One region of the Pantoea sp. sgz302252 genome, then DNA from elsewhere that is predicted to be linked to it. Evidence: predicted binding sites of a transcription regulator. Region 1 holds the regulator's gene; each other region holds the start of a gene.
The links. Region 1 encodes PhoB, which activates phosphate uptake and scavenging genes when phosphate is short. Its sites were predicted from a motif close to CTGTCATAAAACTGNCNNAT; they were not measured.
Positions count from the first base shown of each region.

Region 2: kdgR (DNA-binding transcriptional regulator KdgR) is a predicted target of PhoB. The motif match lies at 3,867-3,886, and genes of this name have one in related genera.
Region 3: phnC (phosphonate ABC transporter ATP-binding protein) is a predicted target of PhoB. The motif match lies at 3,950-3,969, and genes of this name have one in related genera.
Region 4: pstS (phosphate ABC transporter substrate-binding protein PstS) is a predicted target of PhoB. The motif match lies at 4,140-4,159, and genes of this name have one in related genera.

Region 1 covers NZ_JBLFJW010000029.1:16,261-23,622, reverse strand. The annotation lists gene sbcC (exonuclease subunit SbcC) at 1-403, opposite strand, end outside; gene sbcD (exonuclease subunit SbcD) at 400-1,602, opposite strand; gene phoB (phosphate response regulator transcription factor PhoB) at 1,776-2,465, shown strand; gene phoR (phosphate regulon sensor histidine kinase PhoR) at 2,487-3,782, shown strand; gene brnQ (branched-chain amino acid transporter carrier protein BrnQ) at 4,353-5,672, shown strand; gene proY (proline-specific permease ProY) at 5,749-7,122, shown strand; gene ACLW56_RS19235 (Fic family protein) at 7,213-7,362, shown strand, end outside.
Region 2 covers NZ_JBLFJW010000010.1:45,542-52,903, reverse strand. The annotation lists gene prc (carboxy terminal-processing peptidase) at 1-982, shown strand, start outside; gene htpX (protease HtpX) at 1,334-2,215, shown strand; gene ACLW56_RS09765 (MFS transporter) at 2,427-3,800, opposite strand; gene kdgR (DNA-binding transcriptional regulator KdgR) at 3,978-4,769, shown strand; gene ACLW56_RS09755 (YobH family protein) at 4,956-5,195, opposite strand; gene mgrB (PhoP/PhoQ regulator MgrB) at 5,353-5,499, shown strand; gene ACLW56_RS09745 (YebO family protein) at 5,572-5,865, shown strand; partial or broken gene ACLW56_RS09740 (DUF2627 domain-containing protein) at 6,470-6,614, shown strand; gene cspE (transcription antiterminator/RNA stability regulator CspE) at 6,627-6,836, shown strand; gene ftsI (peptidoglycan glycosyltransferase FtsI) at 7,043-7,362, shown strand, end outside.
Region 3 covers NZ_JBLFJW010000004.1:206,322-213,683, reverse strand. The annotation lists partial or broken gene ACLW56_RS05190 (DUF6531 domain-containing protein) at 1-220, opposite strand, end outside; gene ACLW56_RS05185 (alpha,alpha-trehalase) at 446-2,125, opposite strand; gene ACLW56_RS05180 (glycoside-pentoside-hexuronide (GPH):cation symporter) at 2,426-3,820, shown strand; gene phnC (phosphonate ABC transporter ATP-binding protein) at 4,018-4,860, shown strand; gene phnD (phosphonate ABC transporter substrate-binding protein) at 4,908-5,846, shown strand; gene phnE (phosphonate ABC transporter, permease protein PhnE) at 5,906-6,772, shown strand; gene phnE (phosphonate ABC transporter, permease protein PhnE) at 6,769-7,362, shown strand, end outside.
Region 4 covers NZ_JBLFJW010000033.1:27,850-35,211, forward strand. The annotation lists gene phoU (phosphate signaling complex protein PhoU) at 1-115, opposite strand, end outside; gene pstB (phosphate ABC transporter ATP-binding protein PstB) at 128-901, opposite strand; gene pstA (phosphate ABC transporter permease PstA) at 1,039-1,929, opposite strand; gene pstC (phosphate ABC transporter permease PstC) at 1,929-2,888, opposite strand; gene pstS (phosphate ABC transporter substrate-binding protein PstS) at 3,012-4,052, opposite strand; gene glmS (glutamine--fructose-6-phosphate transaminase (isomerizing)) at 4,346-6,175, opposite strand; gene glmU (bifunctional UDP-N-acetylglucosamine diphosphorylase/glucosamine-1-phosphate N-acetyltransferase GlmU) at 6,403-7,362, opposite strand, start outside.

The sequences.
Region 1 (7,362 bases):
GATCCAGCTTTTCTTTCACTTTCTCGGCAAGGATTTCGCCCGTGTCGCAGCGTGAGAGTTCCACTCGCGGCGCCTGGAGGTTACCGTCTGGCTGATTTCGTGCCCGGTTTTGGCTCCAGAAAGCGCGATAGGCGGTGCCCTTCACTTCAAACTCAACTTCGGCCAGACATTCGGCGGTATCGCGGGTCATCAAATCATTTTGCGATTGCGACAGCGTGCTGAGTCTCGGTGTCTCGTGATACAGCGCCAGACAGATGGCATCCAGCAGCGTGGTTTTCCCGGCTCCAGTGGGGCCAGTGATAGCAAACAACCCGTTGCTGGCGAAGGGCTCCTGGGTGAAATCGATTTTCCATTCGCCCTTCAGCGAGTTCAGATTTTTCAGCCGCAGACTTAAAATTTTCATGGCTGTTCCTCGCTGGACAGGGCGCTCAGGGTTTCGTTGAAGAGCTGATGGAGGCGTTGTTGTTGCGGTTCTTCTAAGGTTTCCAGCGCCAGACGGCGTTCAAACACTTCTTCTACTTTCAGTTCGCTCAGCGTTTCCCGATGCTCGCTTGCCATGATGCGCTCGCGTTGTTCGCGGCTGCGACGCACCAGCAGCACTTCGACGGGCAGCGTTTCGGTCAGGGTTTGAATTTTGCGTTGGATATCGTGCAGGTATTCGTCGCTGGTCATTTCGATGTCGAGCCACACCGGCTGGCTGTTATCGGCCTCTCGCCACTGTTCAAGCTGCGTACTGATGCTGCCAAAATCCCCTTTTAATACCGCCAGTGGCTGAGTGACTGGCACCTCCAGCGGCAGGACTTCCGCCAGTTTTCCGGCCTCAAAACTCACCAGATTGACGGTTTTGGTTTTGCCTGTTTCATCAAAGCTTAGGGAAATTGGGGAGCCGCAGTAGCGAATGTGCTCGGTGCCGCCAATCTTCTGTGCGCGGTGAATATGCCCAAGGGCGATGTAATCCGCAGGCGGGAAGTTCTGCGCCGGGAAGGCATCCAGCGTGCCGATATAGATGTCACGTACTGCGTCACTTTTGCTGGCGCCCACGGTGGTCAGATGCCCGGTGGCAATGATCGGCAACGTGCGCTCGCCGCGCAGGTCGCATGCCTGGCTGTACTGCTGCTGATAATACCCGGTGATGGCCTGTAATAAATGCTGCTGCTTTTCACCCGCAGAGGCACCAGCCTGGCTAACAATCACATCACGCGGGCGTAAAAAGGGGACTGGGCAAAGAATGGCACCTGGCGTGCCATCCCGAAGCATTAATTCACACGGGGGCGTGCCGCTGCCCGCGACAACTTTTGTATTCAGAAAGGCGAGAATATCGCGTGATTCATTCAGCGTGGCCACAGAATCATGGTTTCCCGCCAGCACGACCAACTGACAGCCTGTTTGCTGAAGCTGAACGACAAAACGGTTGTACAGCTCGCGGGCATAACTTGGCGGCGAACCGGTATCAAAAATGTCGCCCGCCACAATAATGGCATCCACCTGCTGCGCTTCGGCGGTCGCCAGCAGCCAGTCAAGAAAAGCTTGATGTTCGGCGGCGCGGCTTTTGCTGTAAAAATTCTGGCCGAGATGCCAGTCAGAGGTGTGTAGGATGCGCATAATCAGTCCATGGCGTGAAAGCGTGGCAGCAAGTATAAACATTTAACGATAACAGGGCGATGACTGCGCGGATTCGGTGTCATAATCAAAAAATCGCTATCATAAATCTGTCATAAAACTGACGCATACTAGCGCCGCATTGCATACATATGACTAATAACACGGGACAAATAATGGCGAGACGTATTCTGGTCGTTGAAGATGAAGCGCCGATCCGCGAGATGGTGTGCTTCGTCCTGGAGCAAAATGGCTTCCAGCCTTTAGAAGCTGAAGATTATGACAGTGCCGTTAACCAGATGAATGAGCCCTGGCCCGATCTGGTTCTGCTGGACTGGATGCTGCCGGGCGGTTCCGGGATCCAGTTTATCAAGCACCTGAAACGCGAAGCGCTGACCCGCGACATTCCGGTCGTGATGCTGACGGCGCGTGGCGAAGAAGAAGACAGGGTTCGCGGTCTGGAAACAGGCGCAGATGATTACATCACCAAGCCTTTCTCACCGAAAGAGCTGGTGGCACGTATTAAAGCGGTCATGCGTCGTATTTCGCCGATGGCCGTGGAAGAAGTTATCGAGATGCAGGGATTAAGCCTCGATCCGTCTTCGCACCGCGTGATGACCGGCGAAAATCCGCTGGACATGGGGCCAACGGAATTTAAACTGCTGCACTTCTTTATGACTCACCCGGAACGTGTTTATAGCCGCGAACAGCTGCTGAACAATGTCTGGGGAACCAACGTTTATGTGGAAGACAGGACGGTCGATGTGCACATTCGCCGCCTGCGTAAAGCGCTGGAACACAGTGGTCACGATCGGATGGTGCAAACCGTTCGCGGCACGGGCTATCGTTTCTCTGCCCGTTTCTGACAATTGACTGGAGTGTGACCCGTGCTTGAACGGTTGTCATGGAAAAGGCTGGTTTTCGAGCTGATCCTCTGTTGTATCCCGGCCCTGATCCTCGGGGCAATTTTCGGTTACTTGCCCTGGTTTTTACTGGTGGCGGTGACCGGGCTGCTGGTGTGGCATTTCTGGAACCTGCTGCGCCTCTCCTGGTGGCTGTGGGTTGACCGAAGCATGACGCCCCCGCCGGGCAGCGGCAGCTGGGAGCCCTTGCTGTACGGGCTTCACCAGATGCAGATGCGTAATAAAAAGCGCCGTCGCGAGTTGGGCAGCCTGATCAAACGCTTTCGCAGTGGGGCAGAGTCCTTGCCGGATGCGGTGGTGCTGACCACCGAAGAAGGGGCGATGTTCTGGTGTAATGGCCTGGCGCAGCAAATGCTGAATCTGCGCTGGCCGGACGATAACGGCCAGAACATTCTCAACCTGTTGCGCTATCCCGAATTCTCCCGTTACCTGAAAACCCGCGACTTCACGAAGCCGCTCAATCTGGTGCTCAACACCGGGCGGCATCTGGAAATTCGCGTGATGCCTTACACCGACAAACAGCTGTTGCTGGTGGCGCGTGATGTCACGCAAATGCACCAACTGGAAGGCGCTCGACGCAACTTCTTTGCCAACGTGAGCCACGAGCTACGCACGCCGCTCACAGTGTTGCAGGGCTATCTGGAAATGATGCAGGAGCAAACCCTGGAAGGGGCACCGCGTGAAAAAGCGCTGCACACCATGCGCGAACAAACGCAGCGAATGGAAGGGCTGGTGCGCCAGCTACTGACGCTCTCACGCATCGAAGCGGCACCGCTTGCGGCGTTGAATGAACGTATCGACGTGCCAATGATGCTGCGAGTCGTCGAGCGGGAAGCGCAAACGCTCAGCCAGAAAAAGCATACGCTGCATTTCGAGATAGATGATTCGCTCACGGTACTGGGCAGTGAAGAACAGTTACGTAGTGCGATGTCGAACCTTGTTTATAACGCAGTGAATCATACGCCTGAAGGCACGACCATTACCGTGCGCTGGCAGCGAGCGCCACACGGCGCGCTATTTAGCGTGGAAGATGATGGCCCAGGTATTGCGCCTGAACACATTCCGCGTCTGACTGAGCGCTTCTATCGTGTCGACAAAGCCCGTTCACGCCAGACAGGTGGCAGCGGTCTTGGGTTAGCCATTGTTAAGCATGCGGTGAATCACCACGAAAGCCGGCTCGATATCGAGAGCCAGCCAGGCAAAATGACGCGCTTTAGCTTCTTGCTGCCGGAACGTTTGATTGCCAAAAAAAGCGCCTGATTTCAGGACTGGCAGGAAAGATTGACACAAACCGGCGATAGCCGGTCTGAGAGTGATGACAAACCTCTAACGAATGAGATTTGTCATAGGGTACCGAATAAAAAAACAAGGAAAATCAATTTATTGATTTTCGGCTGCTCACCACAAAGAAGGGAAAACCACGCTTTTTCCTTCTTTGTCAGCAGTCTGAAACCGGCGAAAGCCGGCTTTTTTGCTTTCCAGTTAACCAAACGGCGGATAATGAGCAAACGTCTGATGCTTTTTTGTTCGCATGATAAGCCATGGGTTTTTCTTATAACTGGTTATTCATGCTGGTATGGGTTTTCATGTTGATATAATCCTCTGGTTTTGCGATCCCATATTGCTTTAAAACGTTATAAGCGTTTAAATTGCCCACGTTGCAGTCGCAGTCTGACTGCTTTCGCGTGGTAAACCCAATAACAATTCTTTCCACGCGAACATCGGGAGAATATCCCACTAACGATTACGCTCTTACCGTTGTTCTGTTCCGCAGGGATAAGCGCGACGTTTTATTTTTTCAACACCACATCCACAGGCAGTAAAGAGTTTATGACCCATCAGTTAAAATCACGCGACATCATCGCCCTGGGCTTTATGACCTTTGCGTTGTTCGTTGGCGCTGGCAACATCATCTTCCCTCCAATGGTTGGCTTACAGGCAGGCGAGCACGTCTGGACTGCGGCGATTGGTTTCCTGATAACCGCAGTGGGCCTGCCTGTGTTGACCATTATTGCTTTGGCAAAAGTGGGCGGCGGCGTGGACAGCCTGAGCACGCCTATCGGTAAAGTCGCCGGTATTCTGCTGGCAGTGGTCTGCTATCTGGCCGTTGGTCCGCTGTTCGCGACCCCGCGTACTGCAACAGTCTCCTTTGAGGTGGGCATTGCGCCGCTGACGGGTGACGGTGCGCTGCCGCTGCTGATTTACAGCGTTATCTATTTTGCACTGGTGATTCTGGTGTCGCTCTATCCGGGCAAACTGCTGGATACCGTGGGCAACTTCCTTGCACCATTGAAAATTCTCGCGCTGATTGTGCTGTCTGTTGCCGCCGTTATGTGGCCAGCAGGCTCTATCAGCCATGCGCTGGAAGCCTACCAGACTGCACCGTTTTCTAACGGTTTCGTGAACGGGTATCTGACCATGGATACGCTGGGCGCAATGGTCTTCGGTATCGTTATCGTTAACGCCGCGCGTTCTCGTGGCGTGACGGAAGCGCGCTTGCTGACCCGTTACACCGTCTGGGCTGGCCTGATGGCTGGCGTTGGTCTGACGCTGCTGTATCTGGCGCTGTTCCGTCTGGGTTCTGACAGTGCCACGCTGGTGGATCAAAATGCCAATGGCGCAGCCATCCTGCACGCTTATGTGCAGCACACCTTTGGTGGCGCAGGGAGCTTCCTGCTGGCAGCCCTGATTTTCATCGCCTGTATGGTGACCGCCGTTGGCCTGACCACCGCTTGTGCAGAGTTCTTCTCTCAGTACCTGCCGCTGTCTTACCGTTCGCTGGTGTTTATCCTCGGTCTGTTCTCGATGGTGGTGTCGAATCTGGGTCTGAGCCACCTGATTCAGGTGTCCATTCCGGTGCTGACGGCAATTTATCCGCCTTGTATCGCACTCGTGGTATTAAGTTTTACCCGCAGTTGGTGGCATAATTCGAGCCGCGTGATTGCCCCGGCGATGTTTATCAGCCTGGTGTTTGGTCTGCTGGATGGCGTTAAAGCTTCCGCCTTCGCGGACATCCTTCCGGCATGGACTTCGCATCTGCCGCTGGCAGAGCAAGGCCTGGCCTGGCTGATGCCGACCATCGTGGCCGCCGTGCTGGCCATTGGCTGGGATCGCGCAGCAGGCCGTCAGGTGACTTCAAGCGCGCATTAATTAGCGTTCCAGAAGTAAAATTAACCACGGGGCTACAGGCTCCGTGGTTTTGTTTTTTGGTAAGGCAGTGGAATTCATGGAAACAGAGAACAAACTAAAACGCGGGCTAAGTACCCGTCACATTCGCTTTATGGCGCTCGGGTCGGCTATCGGCACCGGTCTTTTTTATGGCTCGGCAGACGCCATCAAAATGGCCGGTCCCAGCGTGTTGCTGGCTTATATCATCGGCGGTGTTGCCGCTTACATCATCATGCGTGCGCTCGGCGAAATGTCCGTGCACAACCCGTCTGCCAGCTCCTTCTCCCGCTACGCGCAGGATAACTTAGGCCCTCTCGCGGGCTACATCACCGGCTGGACGTACTGCTTTGAAATCCTGATTGTGGCGATTGCCGACGTGACCGCGTTTGGCATCTACATGGGCGTCTGGTTCCCGGCAGTGCCGCACTGGATTTGGGTGCTGAGCGTGGTGCTCATCATCTGCGCCATCAACCTGATGAGTGTGAAGGTGTTTGGCGAACTGGAGTTCTGGTTCTCCTTCTTCAAGGTCGCCACCATCATTGTGATGATTGCGGCGGGCTTTGGCATCATCATCTGGGGTATCGGCAACGGCGGTCAGCCAACCGGCATTCACAATTTGTGGAGCAACGGTGGCTTCTTCAGTAACGGCTGGCTTGGCATGGTGATGTCGCTGCAAATGGTGATGTTTGCCTACGGCGGCATTGAAATCATCGGCATTACAGCCGGTGAAGCGAAAGACCCGGAGAAATCCATTCCGCGTGCGATTAACTCCGTGCCGATGCGCATTCTGGTGTTTTATGTGGGCACGCTGTTCGTCATCATGTCCATCTACCCGTGGAACCAGGTCGGCACTAACGGCAGCCCATTCGTGATGACGTTCCAGCATCTGGGCATCACTTTTGCGGCCAGCATTCTTAACTTTGTGGTGCTGACGGCCTCGCTTTCAGCGATTAACTCCGACGTCTTTGGCGTAGGGCGTATGCTGCACGGCATGGCCGAGCAGGGCAGTGCGCCGAAGATTTTCGCTAAAACCTCACGCCGCGGTGTGCCGTGGGTGACGGTGGCGGTCATGACAGTCGCGCTGCTGCTGGCGGTGTATCTGAACTACATCATGCCGGAAAACGTGTTCCTGGTGATTGCTTCGCTGGCGACCTTCGCCACTGTGTGGGTGTGGATCATGATCCTGCTGTCACAGATTGCGTTCCGTCGTCGTCTGCCGCCGGAAGAAGTCAAAGCGCTGAAATTTAAAGTGCCGGGCGGTGTCTTCACCACGATTGTGGGCCTGCTGTTCCTGGTGTTTATCATCGTACTGATTGGCTGGCACCCGGACACCCGCATTTCTCTGTACGTTGGTTTCGCGTGGATTGCCCTGCTGCTGATTGGCTGGCAATTCAAAGCCCGCCGCGACCGCCAACGAGCGCTTGTGCAGTAACGCTCTCAAACCCGGCCGAGCGCCGGGTTTTCTTTCCTTCCTCTCTTACGCTAAACTATCTCAATATTTTCTTTTTTTGAGATAGTTTGCATGTCCACTAAAGCTCCTCCTGCTTTGATCCCATTGAGCCAAATCACAGGGATGCAACATGAACACTATCAACACTATGCCAGGCTGCTGGACGATAAGGGCCGCTATTTGCCGTGGGATCAATTTCAGTATCGTGTTGAAAAGGGCGAC
Region 2 (7,362 bases), on a different contig from region 1:
AGTCGGCGTTCTGGATATTCCAGGTTTCTATGTTGGCCTGACGGATGACGTCAAAGCACAGCTGCAGAAACTGGATAAACAGAATGTCAGCAGCATTATCATTGACCTGCGCAGTAACGGCGGTGGAGCACTGACGGAAGCGGTCTCGCTTTCTGGTCTGTTTATCCCATCCGGCCCTGTGGTTCAGGTGCGTGATAACAACGGTAAAGTTCGCGAAGACAGCGATACCGACGGCGTGGTTTATTACAAAGGCCCACTCGTTGTTCTGGTCGACAGATTCAGTGCTTCCGCTTCGGAAATCTTTGCCGCTGCCATGCAGGACTATGGTCGTGCGCTGATTGTCGGTGAGCCAACCTTCGGTAAAGGCACCGTTCAGCAGTACCGTTCACTGAACCGTATTTACGATCAGATGCTGCGCCCTGAATGGCCTGCTCTGGGTTCCGTTCAGTACACCATTCAGAAGTTCTATCGCATTAATGGCGGCAGTACTCAGCGTAAAGGTGTCACGCCGGACATCATGATGCCGACAGGCAGCGAAGAGACGGAAACGGGCGAGAAGTTTGAAGACAATGCGCTGCCGTGGGATAGCATTAATGCTGCGACCTACGTCAAAGCAGGCGATCTGACGCCATTCGGGCCAGAATTACTGAAAGCGCATAACGATCGCATCGCCAAAGATCCAGAATTCCAGTACATCATGAAAGATATTGCTCGCTTCAATGCACTCAAAGAGCGCCGCAATATTGCCTCACTGAATTACGCTCAGCGTGAGAAAGAGAATGAGGAAGATGATGCTACGCGTCTGGCTCGAATCAACGATCGCTACAAGCGTGAAGGCAAACCACCGTTGAAGAAACTGGACGATTTGCCGAAGGATTATCAGGAACCGGATCCGTATCTGGATGAAACTGTTCATATTGCCGTCGACCTGGCGGATATGGAAAAGGACAGACCGGCGGCCGATCCGAAAGCCACCAAGTAATCCCCAACAGGCACAAGCAATTGTGCCTGTATAGGGTGGCAATCTTCATTTATGTACCGTACGAGAAGATGTCACGGTACAGAAGACAAGGAAAATCAATTTATTGATTTTCGGCTGATAACCACAAAAAAGGAAAAACCACGCTTTTTCCTTTTTTGTTTGAAATATAAGGCACAAGCAATTGTGCCTGTTTTTTTATCTTCCTCTTGAGCCCGTCAGCGAGTTACCTGTTAATGTAAAGTTGTGTTTTTCTCGTGACTTAGCGCCCCCGGATAGTTGAAAATCCTCGTCATACCCATACGATATGGGGTATCGCATAGTGCGTATTGTTACAACGAGGTTAATAAAATTATGATGCGAATTGCGCTCTTCCTGATGACCAACCTGGCCGTTATGGTGGTGTTTGGGCTGGTGCTAAGCCTGACAGGAATTCAGTCGAGCAGCATGACCGGCTTACTCATCATGGCGCTGCTGTTTGGTTTTGGTGGCTCCATCGTTTCACTGATGATGTCGAAATGGATGGCGCTGAAGTCCGTGGGCGGGGAAGTCATCGAGCAACCACGCAATGATACAGAACGCTGGTTGATGAACACGGTGGCACAGCAGTCACGTCAGGCCGGCATCGCCATGCCGCAGGTTGCGGTTTATCACGCGCCGGACATCAACGCGTTTGCTACCGGTGCTCGCCGTGATGCCTCTCTGGTGGCGGTCAGCACAGGGTTGCTGCAAAACATGAGTCGCGATGAAGCGGAAGCGGTTATCGCGCATGAAATCAGCCACATCGCGAACGGCGACATGGTGACCATGACCCTGATTCAGGGTGTGGTGAACACCTTTGTTATCTTTATCTCCCGCGTTATCGCGCAGATTGCAGCCGGTTTCCTGGGTGGCAACCGCGATGAAGGGGAATCCAGCAACGGCAACCCGCTGATTTATTTTGCCGTCGCAACGGTACTGGAACTGGTGTTTGGTATTCTGGCCAGCATCATCACTATGTGGTTCTCACGTCACCGTGAATTCCATGCGGATGCGGGGTCAGCCAAACTGGTCGGCCGCGAAAAGATGATTGCCGCGCTCCAGCGCCTGAAAACCAGCTATGAGCCGCAGGAAGCCAGCAGCATGATGGCGTTTTGCATCAACGGGAAGGCGAAGTCCATGAGCGAGCTGTTCATGACTCACCCACCGCTGGACAAACGCATCGAAGCGCTGCGCAGCGGCGAGTATCTGAAATAACGTATTCACAGCACGACCTAAAGCAAAGCGCCTCAAATGAGGCGCTGAGAGTGATGACAAACCTCTAACGAATGAAGATTTGTCATAGGGTGCCTAATAAGAAACAAGGAAAATCAATTTATTGATTTTCGGCTGATAACCACAAAGAAGGAAAAACCACGCTTTTTCCTTCTTTGTCAGCAGTCTGAGCGCCTCAACTGAGGCGCTTTTTTTATGTTCCGGCGCGCGGTTGTGTGATGCGTAACCCGCTGACAATAGCGGCTATCACCGCCAGGCTGCCAGCAAGCAGCAGTGAGGTGTGAGTACCGTGCGTCCCAAAAAGGTTAAACATCAGCGCCACCAATGCAGCGCCGGTACTTTGTCCAAGCAAACGCGCAGTGCCGAGCATTCCGCTGGCGCCACCACTTCGGTTGCGCGGTGCAGAAGACACGATGGTGTGGTTATTGGGCGACTGAAACAGGCCAAAACCTGCGCCGCAAAGGATCATCCGCCAGATGATATCCAGGTCGTGCGGCGATGAGGGCAGTAATGCCAACGCGAACAGCCCGCAGGCCATGACGGCCAGGCCCAACGCGCCCAGCAATCCTGCGTGAACTTTCTCAATCAGGTAACCGGCGAGAGGGGCCATCACCATGGTGGCGAGCGGCCACGGAGTCAGCAGCAATCCTGTTTCGACTTCGCTGCGTCCCATGACGGATTGCAGGAAGAAGGGGAGGGAAACCAGCGCCAGCATCTGCGCACAGAAAGAACAAATGGACGTGCAGATGGAGAGCGAGAAAATCGGGATACGCAGCAGATCGACAGGAAGCAGCGGAACTGGCAGCTTCAACTGTCGACGAACAAAGAAGAACCCGACAATTAACATTGCGGCAATTTCAGCCAGAACCAACTGAAGGGACTGGCCCTGCGCAAAGCTACTCAGCGCCGTGATCAACAGACCAAAGGTTAAAGCGTTCATCACCGCGCTGGGCAGGTCAAAGCGTGAGGCCTGACTACGCGCGGGGTTTGCTGGCAGGTACCGCATTGCAAGGACGAAAGAAATAATCCCCAGCGGTACGTTAATTAAAAACAGCCATTGCCACGAGGCAACAGAAAGGATCGCCGCAGCAATCGTCGGGCCCGCAGCGGAAGACACCGCCACGATGAAGGAGTTGATGCCCATTCCCCGGCCGAGAAACCGCTGAGGATAAATAAGACGAATGAGTGCCGTGTTGACACTCATGAGTGCGGCACCACCCAGTCCTTGCGCGACACGCGCCAGGGTTAACATTTCAAGCGAGTGAGAAAGGGCGCAGATAAGCGAAGTGCAGGTAAACACCACCAGACCACATTTATAGATGCGTCGGTAGCCGAACATATCACCCAAAAAGGCGAGGCTGAGCAGCGAGATAACAATCGCAATCTGATAGGCGTTAACTATCCAGATTGAGGCGGCAGGTGAGGCGTTGAGGTCGCTGGCAATGGTCGGCAGTGCAACGTTGGCAATCGCGCCATCGAGCACAGCCATCGAAATGCCGAGAATAATCGTGAGTATCGCGCCATAGCGCTGCGGGAGCGGCAAGCCGTCGGGGGCTGTTTTATCCATGTGAAAAATAGGTCTTTCTTGAAATCATTATGCAGATAATTATCTTAGCATTGATTATTCAGCAGTATGTCGCAGATTTGTAACGAAGCGAGAGAAGAGTGATTGCGGTGAAAGCTGCGCGAAATTATACTAAAAACCAGTTCTGATTTTTATAAAACAGTCGCGATGAGGTGATGAATGGCAGTTGCGGATTTGGATAAACAGCCAGATTCTGTCTCTTCTGTATTGAAGGTGTTCGGCATTTTGCAGGCCCTTGGGGAAGAGCATGAGATAGGGATCACCGAGTTGTCACAGCGTGTGATGATGTCGAAAAGCACGGTGTATCGTTTTTTGCAGACCATGAAATCGCTGGGCTATGTGGCGCAGGAAGGTGAATCAGAGAAGTATTCGCTGACCCTTAAGCTGTTTGAATTGGGCGCGCGTTCCCTGCAAAATGTGGATTTGATTCGCAGTGCCGATATTCAGATGCGTGAGCTGTCTCGTCTGACCAAAGAGACCATCCACCTTGGCGCGCTGGATGAAGACAGCATTGTCTACATCCACAAAATCGACTCGATGTACAACCTGCGCATGTATTCGCGCATTGGCCGCCGTAATCCACTGTACAGCACCGCAATTGGTAAAGTGCTGTTGGCCTGGCGTGACCGCGAAGAAGTGAAGCAGATTCTGGAACATGTGGAATACAAGCGCAGCACTGAACGTACTATCAGTGATACCGAAGAACTGCTGCCACTGCTCGATCAGGTGCGCGAGCAAGGTTATGGCGAAGATAACGAAGAGCAGGAAGAAGGGTTGCGCTGCATTGGCGTGCCGGTCTTCGATCGCTTTGGCGTGGTGATTGCGGGTCTGAGCATTTCCTTCCCGACGCTGCGTTTTTCCGAAGAGCGTTTGCACGAATATGTCAGCATGCTGCACACCGCAGCGCGTAAAATTTCAGAACAGATGGGTTACAACGACTATCCATTCTGATGGCTGACACCACAAAAAACGCCGCATCTGTTTGCTAATGCCGTTCACTTAAGCCAATGAATTAGGGGAAACTCCGGGATTTGGTTCCCGGAGGGACGCCAAACCCGGTGGTCGCCCCGGATATCTCGGTCTTAAACTAACGGTGTTAGCATCTGTTTGCGGCGTTTTTGTGTAGACAGGTTGTCGTTATCCTTTGTCGACAACAACTTCACTTTTGCGCAGTACAGGGCAGTTCGTTAACCCGATAATGCCGCTGTCTGAATGAATGTATTGTGCGGTACTCGTGCCACGCGCGGTGACATATTTACACTGTAATCCTAGGCCGCCGGCATTCTCATTGCTGCCAATAAGTACTCCATAGCCCGTTAAAAGCAGTGCGATCCAAACAATCGCGAGTACAATAATTGTGCGAATCATCAAGCGCATAGTTGCCTCATTATTTTGACTTCCGGGCATAAGAGTAGTTTGTTCACGCTCTGAAACAAGTCAATGATTCCTAAAATGAACAGTCTCCAGTACAGTTAGCCGCGGTTTAAGGTTAGCGTGCTAATCTATTGGCAAATGTGGTTATCCGGAGTGCGGAGTGAAAAAGTTACGGTGGGTCATTCTGATTGCTATCCTTCTGCTGGTCTGTACGTTGCTGTGGACCCAGATGATTAACGTGCTGTGCGATCAGGATGTTCAGTTCTTCAGCGGTATTTGCACCATCAATAAATTCATTCCCTGGTAAGCTTTTTTCTTGCCGATGATTTCCTTCCTCAGGCTGAGTGGTAGAATGATGGCTTCAATTTGAGGTGGTGAAATGATTGATTTGATGAATTCCAGCATGCTTAATCTGGCCTCGCTGGTCGTTTCTTTACTGGTACTGGTCATCGGTCTTGTGCTGTGGTTCTTTGTGAACCGCGCAAGCTCCCGCAGCAATGAGCAGATTGAACTTCTGGAAGCACTTCTGGATCAGCAAAAGCGTCAAACGGCTTTACTGCGCCGTCTTTGTGAAGCGAATGAACCGGAGAAAGTCGAGCCGGTGAAACCCGCAGAGCAAGTTCAGGCTCAGGAAGAAGGTGACGATTTTATCCGTCTGGTGGCGGAACGCTGAACCAGCACTCCTCCCGGTGGCCTTTGACTACCGGGAAGGGCATGACCCCGACGCTATACTCTTTTCTTCTTAACTATCACTTATCCGTCTTGACCTTCCTGACTATTTTTCGCACTCCGCTTGTAAAATTTTTTTAATATTGTCTCCGCTTTTTTAGATGATGGATTCCAAAACGCAGCGAAACGTTTTTATTGCGCCAGAATGAGGCATTGTCATCAGCGTTTCATTATTATGGTGCATCATCACTCATATTTTACTCTGATATATCCCCTGAACTTTATAAGTCTGGTCACTTCAATTTGAAGCATATTTATGCAATTTTATTTCGAAGTTTAGAAAAATATCGGGTTTGCACTGAGCACACCTGGACAGATCTAAACCTATTGAGCTAAGGTAAAAAAGTGTTAGAAACGCTGTGTGAACCCGCTGTCACAGGTGAGTTACCACAGCGGATAGACGATGAGAAAAGACGCATAAATGTGCAGACAAACAAACTTTGTTTTAGGATTTGTGCGACCGATCGAGTCACGTTTAAAAATGGCTTGCCATTATTAACGTTGTATGTGATAACACGTTTTGGGTTAAACGAGGTACAGTTCTGTCTATGTGTGGCATTTTCAGTAAAGAAGTCCTGAGTAAAGACGTTGTCGTTGAATACCGCTTCTCTGCCGAACCTTATATTAGTGCCTCATGCAGTAATGTCTCAGTTTTAGCTAGGTAAGTGCCCTCGGGCGAAGAAAACACTCTAAGGAATTTTGCAAATGGCAAAGATTAAAGGTCAAGTTAAGTGGTTCAACGAGTCTAAAGGTTTTGGTTTCATTACTCCTGCTGACGGCAGCAAAGACGTGTTCGTACACTTCTCTGCAATCCAGGGTAACGGCTTCAAAACTCTGGCTGAAGGCCAGAACGTTGAGTTCGAAATTCAGGACGGCCAGAAAGGCCCAGCAGCTGTTAACGTAACCGCTATCTGATTACGAATCCACTGATCTCTATTTGACATCAGCCATAAAGCCTCGCTCTTAGCGGGGCTTTTTACTTTCCGTTGCAAACTATGTCTGCATCCCGCCTCTGTCGCGCTTTGTTGCAAATCCACATCATTATTAGCATTGTTTAACGGTTATCCTGGCTTCTTTTCACGTTAAATCATTGGGTTGTAAATGATAACCCGGGAGGCGGAGTGCAGAACCATCGCCATCATTTTACCCCTGTCCGTTTTGGGCTGGTGTGTGTGGGAATTTTATGTTGTCTTGGATTGTTGCTGGCACGTGTCGGCTGGCTGCAAATTGTTTCCCCGGATAATCTCGTCAAACAAGAAGATATGCGCTCACTGCGTGAAGAACCCATTGATGTTCCGCGCGGTATGATTGTCGATCGTGAAGGCAGGCCATTGGCGGTCAGCGTGCCAGTCAGTGCCATTTGGGCCGATCCGCAAACGCTCATAGAAAAAGGTGGAATTGGCTACAACGCCCGCTGGCAGGCACTGGCGAATGCGTTGCA
Region 3 (7,362 bases), on a different contig from region 1:
GCACAAAGGGCATCGGGCCCGGCAGGGCAAGGTCGGTCTCATCGGGCAGGACTTTGGCCCCAGGCAGCGGGTTCACCGGACTCCCGGACACCACCCCGCCCGGGCAAACCGAGCAGGCGACGCCGGTGGGGGCGCCAATCATTACCCCGAGTGAGCCCTGCACAATCGGACCGCCTATGGCCGTCATATCTCCCTGTCGTGCCGCCGGTTTGCCACTCATCACCCTGTCCTGTTGAATAATGATAATGGCCGGATTTTACGCAGGGGATGGCGTGCGGAACCGTGACTCGGCTCACGAACAAAAATATAGTTAATTGTTTTTAAAGGAATTTATTTGTTTTGGTGATGACTGAATGATTACGGATTCGCATAGGAAATAGGTGAACAATACCGATCGCTCTACGCGATCGGTATTTCCGGGCGTTATTAAATTGATGGATGAGTTCTAAGGTTTTTTCTCATCAGTTGCTGACCGGTTTTTCGGCACGTCGTCGCAAGGCTTCTCTTTCGGGCAGATCAAATCCAGCATTTTCAGCGTCACGCCGTTACTCCAGCCAAAGCCGTCCTGTAACGGATATTCGCCGCCACCTCCGCCCGTACCGGTAGACGTAATGTCATATTTCTCGACCAGCTTTTTCTCACGATCGTAGGTGTGCTGCACGTTAGTCAGGAATCGCCAGCTGACTTCCATCGCGATGTTGTCCTTACCGTAATTTTGCAGCCCTTCAGTGGCGACCCATTGCAGCGGAGCCCAGCCGTTCGGTGAATCCCACTGCTGACCGCTGTTGACGGTCGTGGTCGCAATACCGCCCGCTTTCAGCAGGCGAGATTCCGTAGCCGCCGCCATTTTTGAGGCCCGATCATTGGAAGCCGCATTCACATAAAGCGGGAACAAGGCAGCGGCTGTCAGCTGATTGCGCACTTTGTGGGATTTCAGGTCGTAATCGGCATACCAGCCTTCTTTATCGTTCCACAAATAGTGTTCCATCGCTTTCTGGCGTGTGCCTGCCATTGCGTCATAGCTTGAGGACTTCCCGTCATCGCCTGCTGCTTTACTGGCGCGAGCGATGATTTTTTCCATCTTGTACATCAGAGCATTGAGGTCGACCGGCACAATGCTGGTGGTGCGGATGGTGCTGAGTTTTTGCGGATCATCCATCCAGCGCGAACTGAAATCCCAACCGGAAGCGGCGGCGGAACGCAGGTCGCGGTAAATCTCTGTCGCCGGGCGATTCGGATTACTTTTGGCGGTATTCACGTCATCCAGCCAGGATTCTGGTCGCGGTGTGTCTTTATCATCCCAATAGCGGTTTAACACCGTGCCATCAGCGAGTTTCACCACGCGCTTGTCGGCTTGCCCGGCCTGGAGATTCTCCTGCCCGTCCATCCAGTAAGCGTGCTCTTTCTCCATTTGCGGAAGGTATTTCTTCAGCGCGGCATCGCCATCGTGGGTGGCGAGCAGTTCGACCATCAAAGAGAAGAACGGGGGCTGCGAACGGCTCAGGTAATAGCTACGGTTGCCATTGGGAATGTGGCCCCAGGTATCGATTTCCCAGGCGAAGTTATCCACCATATCTTCGATTTTGTCCCAGTGTCCGCTCTCGGCAAGCCCCAGCATGGTGAAGTAGCTGTCCCAATAATAGACTTCGCGAAAACGCCCGCCGGGTACCACATACGGTTTGGGCAACGGCAGCAGGGAATCCCATTTGGCGGCGGTATCCGTGGTGCGCGTCAACACCGGCCACAGGCCATCAATATGTGCCCGCAGGCTCTCGCCTTCAGGCGGTATGTACTTATCTTTCTCTTCCGGCAGCGTGAAATTCACATCAACAAAATGGCGAAGATCAAAACTGCGCTGGTTCCGCTGCATGCGGTAATCCGCAAGGATCATCAGCGGGTCACCTTTGGGGATCGCATCAGCAAAGGTTTTCTGATCCGGGAAAAGTTTGGCGCTCTGCACATCATTAAAGAGTGGCCCGAGGAGTACGTCCGGGGACTGCGGCGGTGCAGAAGGCGCATCGTCGGCCTGTGCAGAGGCAAGAGTCAGTGAGAGAAGCATGCCGCCAAGCGCGAGTGGCAAAGCAGCGTAAAGGGGAGAGGTGCGGCGCAAAACGGGTTTTCTCATCGGTTATTCTCCTTGTAAGAAGCGCTAATTCCGCAGTTTCAACCATAGACGAATATCCACTGGTGCGCGTGTCGGGGTTAACGTTTTATGCTTTTCCAGACAAATTACCGGGACATTCGCGTGTGACCGGGAAAACAAAAAAGAGGGGGAGATTGCGCATCGAACCCTTTCAGATCACATAAAGCAAAAAACATAAGAAATTAGCAAAAAATCATAATGGATCTGTTTTCCACGCCTGTGCAAAGAATAACGCCTCAAACTGGAACCGGTTGCAGTTCAGTATCCTTAAAGGGGAAATATATCGTGGCTGGAGAAAAACTCTCTGTCAGAGAAAAAGTCGGCTATAGCCTGGGTGATGCCGCAAGTCATATTGTATTTGATTCCTCAGTCGCTATTCTTGCCTGGTATTATACCGACATTTATGGCTTGCCTCCGGCGGTCATGGGCACCATGTTTTTACTGGTTCGCATATTAGACGCTATTACTGACCCCATTATGGGCGCGATTGCGGATGCCACAGCCACCCGCTGGGGCCGCTTCCGCCCGTGGTTGCTTGCCATTTGCATTCCGTTTGCCGTCAGCTGCGTGTTGGTCTATTCCATTCCGAGTTTTTCCGACAGTGGTAAAGTGGTGTATGCCGTCGCGGCATATATATTTATGACACTGATGTATACCGCCATTAATATTCCTTACTGTTCATTGGGTGCGGCATTGACCACGGACCCCCAGGAAAGTTTGTCATTGCAATCCTGGCGTTTTGCCATTACGCCAATTGGCGGCGCATTAGGTACAGCCTTTATTTTACCGTTGGCGGATTTCTTGTTCCCAGGCGATCGTGCTACGGGTGTTCAGGCGGCAATGGCAATATTTGGGGTAATTGGTTGCCTGATGTTTATCGTCTGTTTCTTGACTACTAAAGAACGCGTGCAGCCGATTAAAGAGGAAAACCTCAATATTGCGCGGGATATTAAAATTTTGTTCCGCAACGATCAGTGGCGCATATTGTCCATCTACAATTTTACGATGCTGGTGGCCGTGGTTATCCGCGGTGGCGCGGTGGTGTATTACGTCAACAGCGTGCTGAGCAAAGGCGCGGATATTATCAGCTGGTTTATGCTCGGCGGGATGTTTGCTTCCATGTTCGGATCGGTGCTGGCAAAACCGTTCGGCACGCGTTTTTGCAAGGTCAAACTGTCGTTCTGGATCAACATGATTAACGCCGCCCTCGGCGCGGTGTGTTTCCTGCTGCCCGTCCAGTACTGGGCAATCCCGCTGTTTGCTCACATGCTGATTCAACTGGTGCAAGGCGGCAACGCTGCCATCCAGTGGTCGATGATCACCGACGCTAACAACTACGGTGAATGGAAAACGCAGCGCCGAATTACCGGCATGAACGTCGCCGCCAACATCTTTGTGATCAAGTTAGGCGTGGCGGTCGGCGGGGCCATCCTGGGTTGGGTGCTGGCGTTTTATGGCTATGCGTCCAGCAGCAGTGTGCAATCGGCCGAAGCCATCGGCGGTATCGTGCTGCTGTTCTCCATCATTCCGTCGGTGTTCTATGTGCTGACCGCCATCGCCATTCGTTTCTATGGCCTGAATGAAGCCCGAATGAACAGCATTGTCGCAGACCTCAACCACGGGAAGTTTGCCAGGGCTGAACCTGATGTCACCCGTCCTGTTTCTGTGCAGGAGTAAACGGCTGACCTTGATCCCAGCGTGAGGGCCAGTGCGCCAGATAGTGCGAAACGCTATCTGGCGCATGGCGAATAACCCGCACGTTCTCCCTCTTGCTTTGTCTGTCATCTTCATCTGTTTATCGTTTTTCTGTCATTAAAGCGTCACGCGCAGCGTTGTTAATAACCCACGACGAATTCAGGCTACGTGGAACCGATATGAACAACGCACGCGCACTCTTTTCTCTGAACGATTATCCGACCTTGCCGCAAATCACAGGCGTCCAGCAGCGTAAAGTGCTGAGCGTGAAAAATTTGTACAAATCGTACAACGCCAGCCAGCCGGTGCTGAGTGACATCAATTTTGACTTACATGCAGGCGAAATGGTCGGGATTGTCGGGCGCTCCGGTGCGGGAAAATCCACGCTGCTGCACGTGCTTAACGGCACCCACAGCGCCACGTCCGGCGAAATGCTGAACTACCCGGAAGTGGGCATGCCACATGATGTCTCTGGCCTTCGCGGTCGAGCGTTAAATCAGTGGCGCACGCAATGCGGGATGATTTTCCAGGACTTCTGCCTGGTGCCACGTCTGGACGTGCTGACCAACGTGCTGTTAGGCCGTCTGAGCCAGACCTCAACGCTGAAATCTTTATTCAAAGTGTTCTCCGATGACGACCGCGCTCGCGCCATTGCGCTGCTCGAATGGATGAACATGCTGCCACACGCCTTACAGCGCGCCGAGAACCTTTCCGGTGGCCAGATGCAGCGCGTCGCCATTTGCCGGGCATTAATCCAGAACCCTTCCATTTTGTTGGCCGATGAGCCGGTGGCCTCGCTGGACCCGAAAAACACCCAGCGCATCATGAGCGTGCTGCGGGAAGTGAGCGAGCAGGGCATCAGCGTGATGGTTAACCTGCACTCCATCGAACTGGTTAAAACGTACTGCACCCGCGTGATTGGCATCGCGCAGGGCAAAATTGTGTTTGATGACAGACCGGAGCGGCTGACTCCGGATGTTCTGCACCAGCTGTATGGCGACGAAGTCAGCCAGCTCCATTGATTCTTTTCACCAACGTTTCTCAACATAAGACAACACGGGCAAAGATAATGACTAAGCACATGACGAGCGCATTACGATTTTCCGCATTGATGGCAGGGCTGCTGGTGGCTTGGCAGGCAACGGCTGAGCAACCCAAAGAGCTGAATCTGGGGATTCTGGGCGGGCAAAACGCCACACAGCAAATCGGCGATAACCAGTGTGTCAAAACCTTCCTCGATAAAGAGTTGAAGGTGGATACCAAGCTGCGCAACTCTTCTGACTACTCTGGCGTGATTCAGGGTCTGCTCGGCGGCAAAGTGGATGTGGTCCTGAGCATGTCGCCATCTTCTTACGCTTCGGTGTACATCAACAACCCGAAAGCGGTTGATATCGTGGGCATCGCTGTCGATGACAAAGATCAGTCGCGCGGTTATCACTCAGTGGTGATTGTTAAGGCCGACAGCCCGTACAAAACCATTGATGACCTGAAAGGCAAATCCTTCGGCATGGCGGACCCGGATTCCACCTCCGGCTTCCTGATCCCAAACCAGGCTTTCAAGCAGAAATTCGGCGGCACGCCGGATAACAAATACAACAACTTCTTCTCCAGCGTGACCTTCTCTGGCGGCCACGAGCAGGACATTCTCGGCGTGCTGAACGGCCAGTTCGCAGGCGCGGTGACCTGGGCTTCAATGGTTGGTGATTACAACGAGGGTTACACCGCAGGTGCTTTCAACCGTCTGATTCGTATGGATCACCCGGACCTGATGAAAAATATCCGCATTATCTGGCAATCGCCGTTAATCCCGAATGGCCCGATTCTGGTCAGCAACAGCCTGCCAGCGGATTTCAAAGCCAAAGTCGTTGAGGCGGTGAAGAAACTGGATACGGAAGATCACGCCTGCTTTATCAAGGCGATGGGCGGTACGCAGCATATCGGCCCGGCGACGGTCGCCGACTTCCAGCAGATCATCGACATGAAGCGCGAGCTGGTTAACGCCCGTTAATCCGCCACACTTTTCTCTCCCGGTGTGTTGCCGGGAGAGCGACTCTCACGTGAGTGAACATGCTGAATACTGAATTTGAACGTTATTACCAGCAGGTCAAAATGCGCCAGACGCGTGATACGGTGACCTGGTCCGCGCTGCTACTGGTGCTCTATTTTGCCGCCGGACACGCGGCTGAATTTAATCTCATCACCATCTGGCACTCCTTGCCGAACTTTTTCGATTACATGCTGGAAACCGTGCCGACGCTGCACGGCAGCCTGCTGTTTGCCGATGCCCACACCAAAGGATCGCTCGCTTACTGGGGTTATCGGTTGCCCATTCAGCTGCCGCTTATCTGGGAAACGTTGCAACTGGCGCTGGCGTCGACGCTGGTGGCGGTGGCCATTGCCACGATCCTCGCTTTCCTTGCAGCACGTAACGCCTGGTCACCCGCGGGATTACGCTTCGGCATTCGTGCCTTAGTCGCTTTTCTGCGAACCATGCCGGAACTGGCGTGGGCCGTTATCTTCGTAATGGCTTTTGGCATTGGCGCTATCCCCGGTTTTCTGGCGCTAACGCTGCACACCATTGGCAGCCTGACCAAGCTGTTTTATGAAGCCATCGAAAGTGCACAGGACAAACCGGTACGCGGTCTGATTGCCTGCGGAGCAACGCCCGTTCAGCGGATGCGTTTTGCATTGTGGCCGCAGGTGAAGCCGATATTTCTCTCATACGGTTTTATGCGCCTGGAAATCAACTTCCGCTCGTCGACCATTCTTGGGCTTGTCGGCGCAGGCGGCATCGGCCAGGAGCTGATGACCAACATCAAACTGGACCGCTATGACCAGGTCAGCATGACCTTGCTGCTGATTGTCATGGTGGTGTCACTGCTGGACACGCTCTCGGGACGGCTGCGTCAACGAGTGCTGGAGGGGGCGAAATGAAGAGCTGGCAAGCGGTGACTGACACCGCACATTATCAGGAAGCGCACCCGGCGCTGTTTAAAGCTCAACGGCGTTATTTGCGCCATCTGGCGCTGCTGGCGCTGGTTGTCGGGCTGTATTACGTCTGGTTTTTCATTCAGTTCGGTATCAGCTATGAACAGCTAACCAGCGGCATGCAGCAGCTTGGCCGCTACTTCTTCCGCATGTTCGTCTGGCATGATTTCCTGAACTGGCCCTTTGGCTATTACTTCAGCCAGATTGGTATCACCCTGGCGATTGTGTTTTCTGGCACGATTACCGCCACGGTGATTGCTCTGCTGCTGTCGTTTCTGGCGGCGCGAAACATCATGCGTGGCCCGGTGACCCGAGTCATCGCCATGCTGATGCGTCGACTGTTCGACATGCTGCGCGGCATTGATATGGCCATCTGGGGGCTTATCTTTGTTCGCGCTGTCGGGCTGGGGCCACTGGCGGGGGTGCTGGCTATTATCATGCAGGACACCGGGTTATTAGGGCGCTTGTATGCGGAAGGCCATGAAGCCGTTGAACGTTCGCCGGGCAGAGGATTAACCGCTGTGGGGGCAAACGGC
Region 4 (7,362 bases), on a different contig from region 1:
CATCAGAAAGCTGCTGCTCCACCAGCCCGCCCATGGTCATCACCTGAGTGCGGATATGCTCCAGCTCTGCGTTGAACTGGCCAGAAATGTGTTTGTTGAGGTTAAGATTATCCATGGTTAACTCCGATCAACCGTAGCGGCCAGTAATGTAGTCTTCAGTTTGTTTCTTCGCAGGCCTGGTGAACAGCGAATCAGTATCGCTAAATTCAATCAGTTCGCCGAGATACATAAACGCGGTATGGTCGGAGCAACGCGCCGCCTGCTGCATGTTGTGGGTCACGATAACCACGGTGTAATCCTGTTTCAGCTCAGTGATCAGCTCTTCGATACGCCCTGTGGAAATCGGGTCCAGCGCTGAACAGGGCTCATCCAGTAGCAACACTTCCGGGCGAATCGCAATCCCGCGCGCGATGCACAGACGCTGCTGCTGACCGCCGGAGAGAGAATACCCGCTCTGATGCAGCTTATCTTTAGTTTCGTTCCATAATGCGGCCTTGGTCAACGCCCACTGCACGCGCTCGTCCATGTCCGCACGGGACAGCTTTTCAAACAGGCGTACGCCAAAAGCGATGTTGTCATAAATCGACATCGGGAACGGCGTCGGCTTCTGGAACACCATCCCGACCCTGGCACGCAGCAGGGCGATATCCTGAGTGTTGGTCAGAATGTTGTCGCCATCCAGCAGAATTTCACCCTCAGCACGCTGATCCGGGTACAGCTCAAACATTTTGTTGAACGTACGCAGCAGCGTGGATTTACCACAACCCGACGGACCGATAAACGCCGTCACCTGGTTCCTGGCGATATCCAGGTTGATGTTCTTCAGGGCATGGAACTTGCCGTAGTAGAAGTTCAAATCGCGAACTGAAAGCTTACCCGGGGTCGTCTCAACCATACTCATCTCAATCTCTTCCTCATTCAGCGCCGCATCCGCCACGCTGTAAAAATGAATCATTCATCATGCCTGATGGCGCTACGCTTATCAGGCCTACGGTGTTGCAGGCCGGATAAGGCAGTTATGCCGCCATCCGGCAGTTTTTAACCGTGTTTCTGCTTCGCGAAAATGACGCGTGCCAGAATGTTCAGCAACAGGACGCACAGGGTAATGATCAGCACCCCGGCCCAGGCCAGCTGTTGCCATTCGGCAAACGGGCTCATGGCAAATTTGAAAATGGTCACCGGCAGGTTGGCAATCGGCTGCATCATGTCGGTGCTCCAGAACTGGTTGGAGAGCGCGGTAAACAACAGCGGAGCGGTTTCACCGGCGATACGCGCCACCGCCAGCAGCACACCGGTCATGATCCCGGAAATGGAAGCTTTCAGCGTGATGGCGGAAATCATTTTCCACTTCGGCGTGCCCAGGGCATATGCCGCTTCACGCAGATTGTCCGGCACCAGCTTGAGCATGTTCTCAGTGGTACGAATAACAATCGGCACCTGCAGCAGCGCCAGCGCAATCACGCCCGCCCAGCCGGAGAAGTGCTGCATCTTCGCCACCACGATGGTGTAGACGAACAGGCCAACGACGATAGACGGCGCGGAAAGCAGGATATCGTTGATGAAACGAATCACTTCCGCAACCCACGATTTGCGGCCATATTCCGCCAGATAAATCCCGGCCATAATCCCCAACGGCGTCCCGATAACGGTCGACCAGAGGATCAGCAGGCCGCTACCGGCCAGGGCGTTTGCCAGGCCACCGCCCGCGGTGTTCGGCGGCGGCGTCATTTCGGTAAACAGCGCCAGCGACATACCGTCGATACCGCGCGTGACGGTCGAAAACAGGATCCACACCAGCCAGAACAGGCCGAACGCCATGGTCGCCATCGACAGCGTCAGGGCGATGCGGTTTTTCATGCGACGGCGCGCCTGCATTTTGCGGCGGGATTCGATCAGCTCAGGAGTGGTTTGCATTTCAAGCGTAGCCATTAGCGTGCCCCCTCGTTTTTCGCGAGGCGTTTAATCATCAGCCTGGAGATAGCCAGAACGATAAAGGTGATCACAAACAGGATCAGACCCAGTTCCATCAGCGCCGCGACGTGAAGGCCGGATTCCGCTTCGGCAAACTCATTTGCCAGCGCCGAGGTAATGCTGTTGCCCGGCATGTACAGCGAAGCGCTGTCGAGCTGGTAGGTGTTACCGATGATAAAGGTCACCGCCATGGTTTCACCCAATGCACGACCTAAGCCCAGCATGACGCCGCCAATCACCCCATTTTTGGTGAACGGCAGAACGATACGCCAGATAACTTCCCAGGTGGTACAGCCGATGCCGTAGGCCGACTCTTTCATCATCACCGGGGTTTGTTCGAACACATCGCGCATCACTGCGGCGATGTAAGGAATAATCATGATAGCGAGGATAACGCCTGCCGCCAGCAGACCGATACCAAACGCCGGGCCGGAGAAAAGGGCTCCGACAAACGGAATAGCGGAGAGCACGTTGCCCACCGGTTCCTGGAAGTAAGTCGCAAATAACGGCGCGAAAATGAACAAACCCCACATCCCGTACACGATACTCGGGATAGCAGCCAGCAGTTCAATCGCAATACCCAGCGGACGCTTCAGCCAATTTGGTGCCAGTTCCGTCAGGAACAGGGCAATACCAAAACTGACAGGAACCGCAATCAGCAGGGCAATAATGGAGGTGACGAGCGTGCCATAAATCGGGACAAGGGCACCGTAGATGTCATTCGGCGCATCCCACTCTTTGGTCCAGAGGAAGGAAAAACCAAACTTTTGAATGCTCGGCCAGGAGGAAACAATCAGGGAAACGATGATGCCACCCAGCATCAATAACACAATCAGCGCAGCCAGTTTTACCAGCGCGCCGAAAATGAGGTCACCCTTTTTACCCGGTGGGTTAAATGCAGGCTTGGTTGCAGCCATAAATTACTCTTTCCGTTAAGACGTTTACGAAATTGCCGGATGGCGCTAACGCTTATCCGGCCTACAGTCAAACCATAGGGCGGGTTAGCTTACGCCACCCGCCATTTTCGTCAGTATGCTAAATCAATACAACGCTTTACCGCTGCTGTCTTTCACGTTGGTCTTCCATGCAGCACGAACCTGCTCAACCACGCTGTCTGGCAGCGAAGCGTAATCCAGTGCGTTCGCTTCTTTGGCGCCGTTTTTATAGGCCCAGTCGAAGAACTTCAGCACTTCGGTACCCTGCTCAGGCTTAGCCTGCTCTTTGTGGACCAGGATGAAGGTGGTGGAAGTGATTGGCCACACGCCATCGCCTTTCTGGTTAGTCAGGTCCTGAGCGAAAGATTTGCTCCAGTCCGCGCCTTTCGCCGCGTTAGCGAAGCTTTCTTCCGTTGGGCTAACGGCTTTGCCGTCGGCAGAAACCAGCCTGGTATAAGCCAGGTTGTTCTGCTTAGCGTAAGCGTATTCAACATAACCGATGGAACCCGGCAAACGCTGTACGAAGGCCGCGATGCCATCGTTACCTTTACCGCCCAGACCCGTCGGCCAGTTCACAGTTGAGCCCGCGCCGATTTTGGATTTCCACTCTTCGTTGACTTTAGCCAGGTAGCTGGTGAACACGAAGGAAGTACCGGAACCATCAGCACGACGCACAACGGCGATGTTCTGAGAAGGCAGTTTCTTGCCTGGGTTCAGCTTAGTAATCGCTTCGTCATCCCACTTCTTGATTTTGCCCAGATAGATGTCACCCAGGGTTTTACCGTCCAGCACCAGCTCACCGAATTTGAAGCCCGGCAGGTTAACCGCCAGCACCACACCGCCGATGACGGTTGGGAACTGGAACAGACCTTCCTGAGCCAGCTTGTCGTCAGACAGCGGGGCATCAGAAGCGCCGAAATCCACCGTTTTAGCGGTAATCTGCTTAACGCCGCCGGAGGAGCCGATACCCTGATAGTTGACCTTGTTACCGGTCTCTTTCTGGTAGGTATCTGCCCATTTGGCATACACCGGCGCAGGGAAGGTTGCACCAGCGCCCGTCAGGCTTGCCGCTGCGAAGGCAGAGAAAGCGCTCATCGATAAGGTCGCGGCGACAACAGTTGCGACAGTGGTACGCATAACGTTCATAATGTCTCCTGCAGGATTTCGTAAATCGTTGTTTAAGTGGCTACGTTGAGCAAAATAGGACAAACAGGTGACAGTTAAATGTACGAATTATGACAGTTTTATGACATGGAAAGTTTAGGGTAAATAAAATCAAAATAATCAAACAATATCATTAATTTATAAAGCATTATGACGATAAGATTTCAGTTAAATTTTCTTTTTGTGACACTGCAAACGTTAGCTGAAAATGACAGATTGTCATAAAGGGAAGGGAAAAAAAATCGCCCCATCCGAGAGGATGAGGCGGTGTTGTATTACTCAACGGTGACCGATTTTGCCAGGTTGCGCGGCTGGTCTACGTCAGTGCCTTTAATCAGCGCGACGTGATAGGCCAGCAATTGCAGCGGCACGGTGTAGAAGATTGGGGCGATGACTTCCTCAACATGCGGCATCTCAATGATGTGCATGTTGTCGCTGCTGGTAAAACCGGCATCCTGATCGGCGAAGACATACAGCACGCCGCCACGGGCGCGGACTTCTTCAATGTTGGATTTCAGTTTTTCTAACAGCTCGTTATTTGGCGCCACCACAATCACCGGCATGTCGGCATCAATCAACGCCAGTGGACCATGTTTGAGTTCACCTGCGGCATACGCTTCCGCGTGAATGTAGGAGATCTCTTTGAGCTTCAGCGCGCCTTCAAGGGCAATCGGATACTGATCGCCACGGCCAAGGAACAGCGCGTGATGCTTGTCGGAGAAATCCTCCGCCAGCGCTTCAATGCGTTTATCCTGCGAGAGCATCTGCTCGATACGATTTGGCAGAGCCTGCAGACCGTGAACGATGTCCTGCTCAATCGACGCATCCTGACCTTTCAGGTTGGCCAGTTTCGCCACCAGCATCAGCAACACGGTTAATTGTGTGGTGAACGCTTTGGTTGAGGCGACACCGATTTCAGTGCCTGCTTTGGTCATCAGCGCCAGATCGGATTCACGCACCAGCGAGGAGCCCGGCACGTTACAAATCGCCAGTGATCCAAGGTATCCGAGCTCTTTAGACAAACGCAGAGCCGCCAGCGTATCTGCCGTTTCGCCAGACTGCGAAAGGGTGATCATCAGGCTGTTGCGACGCACGGCAGATTTGCGGTAGCGGAATTCGGATGCGATTTCGACATCGCACGGTACGCCAGCCAGCGATTCAAACCAGTAACGAGAAACCATCCCGGAGTTGTAGGACGTCCCGCAGGCAACAATCTGAATATGCTCAACTTTTGACAGCATTTCATTGGCGTTCGCGCCAAGCTCGCTGAGATCGACCAGGCCGTGGCTGATACGCCCGCTCAGGGTGTTTTTGATCGCATTCGGCTGTTCGTAGATCTCTTTCTGCATGTAGTGACGGTAGATGCCTTTGTCACCCGCGTCATACTGCAGATTCGATTCGATGTCCGGGCGTTTTACCTGTTCGCCGGATTTGGCAAACACGGTCACGCTGCGGCGAGTCACTTCAGCAATATCGCCCTCTTCCAGGAAGATAAAGCGACGCGTAACGGGCAACAATGCCAGCTGATCGGAAGCGATAAAGTTTTCACCCATCCCTAAACCAATCACCAACGGGCTGCCTGAACGAGCGGCCAGCAGGGTGTCCGGATGGCGGGTGTCCATCACCACGGTTCCGTAAGCGCCACGCAGCTGTGGGATCGCGCGCAGTACAGCTTCACGCAGCGTTCCACCCTGCTCCAGCTCCCAGTGAACCAGGTGAGCAATCACTTCGGTGTCAGTTTCGGAGGCAAACACATAACCACAGGACTGCAGCAGTTCGCGCAGCGGTTCGTGGTTTTCGATGATGCCGTTATGCACCACAACAATGTGGTCGGAAACATGAGGATGGGCGTTACCTTCAGACGGCTCGCCATGGGTTGCCCAGCGCGTGTGCGCAATACCGGTGCCGCCGTGGAGAGGCTGTTCCTCTGCCGCTGCGGACAACATTTGTACTTTACCGAGGCGACGCAGACGGGTCATGTGCCCTTCGTTGTCGACCACCGCCAGACCGGCAGAGTCATAACCACGGTATTCCAGACGACGAAGCCCTTCGAGAAGGATTTCAGCAATATCACGCTGCGCGACTGCGCCAACAATTCCACACATAGTTAGATTTCCTGAATTGGCATAATGCCATGCGTTGTCGCTGACCTGTGTTTTCCGGTTTTTTCCGGAGCCCCGAGCCTTGTAGAGAGTGGGGTTATTTTTATGGGTAGTGCTATTTGGGGCGGAGGATTATGTTACCCCCTCACCCTGTTTGCCCGATGACGGCTACGCCTTATCAGGCCTACAAATCTGTAGGGCGGGTCAGCGAAGCGCCACCCGCCACATTTTTACTTCTTCTTCACCGGACGCTGCCAGCCCTGCTTATGAACCTGCGGCACACGGCTTAAAACCAGTTCATTATCCGCAACGTTGCGTGTCACCGTTGTGCCCGCAGCAATGGTTACGCCTTTACCGATGGTGACCGGTGCCACCAGCTGTGAATCCGAGCCAACAAACACATCATCACCAATGATGGTTTTGAATTTGTTCGCGCCATCGTAGTTGCAGGTAATAGTGCCTGCGCCGATATTCACGTTATCGCCAATTTCAGCATCACCGAGATAGCTCAAATGGCCAGCTTTAGAACCTTTACCGAGACGCGCTTTTTTCATCTCAACGAAGTTGCCGACGTGCGCGCCTTCCAGCAGTTCAGCGCCAGGACGCAGACGAGCAAACGGTCCAATCGTACAGGCTGCTTCGAGATGAGCATCTTCCACCACGGAATACGGGCTGATTTCGCAGTCATCGCCAATCACACTGTTTTTAATCACACAGCCAGTACCAATTTTTACGCGGTGGCCGAGTGTGACGTTACCTTCAACGATAACGTTAGTATCAATTTCGACGTCACGCCCGTGTGTCAGGTTACCACGCAAATCAAAACGCGCTGGATCGCGCAGCATTACGCCCGCCAGCAGCAGTTTGTCTGCTTGCTCGCTCTGATACACACGCTCCAGACGGGAAAGCTGAAGACGGTTGTTCACACCTTCAACTTCGCTCAGACGATCCGGATGAACGGCGGCAATCTCACGCCCTTCCTGGTACGCCATCGCGATGATGTCCGTAATATAGAATTCGCCCTGCGCGTTGTTGTTATCCAGCTTGCCGAGCCAGCGCTTCAGGTCTGCTCCACCAGCAATCAGGATACCGGTGTTGATTTCCTGAATCTGGCGCTGTTCGTCAGTCGCATCTTTATGCTCAACGATGCCCGTCACTTTGCCGTTTTCACGGGTGATACGGCCATATCC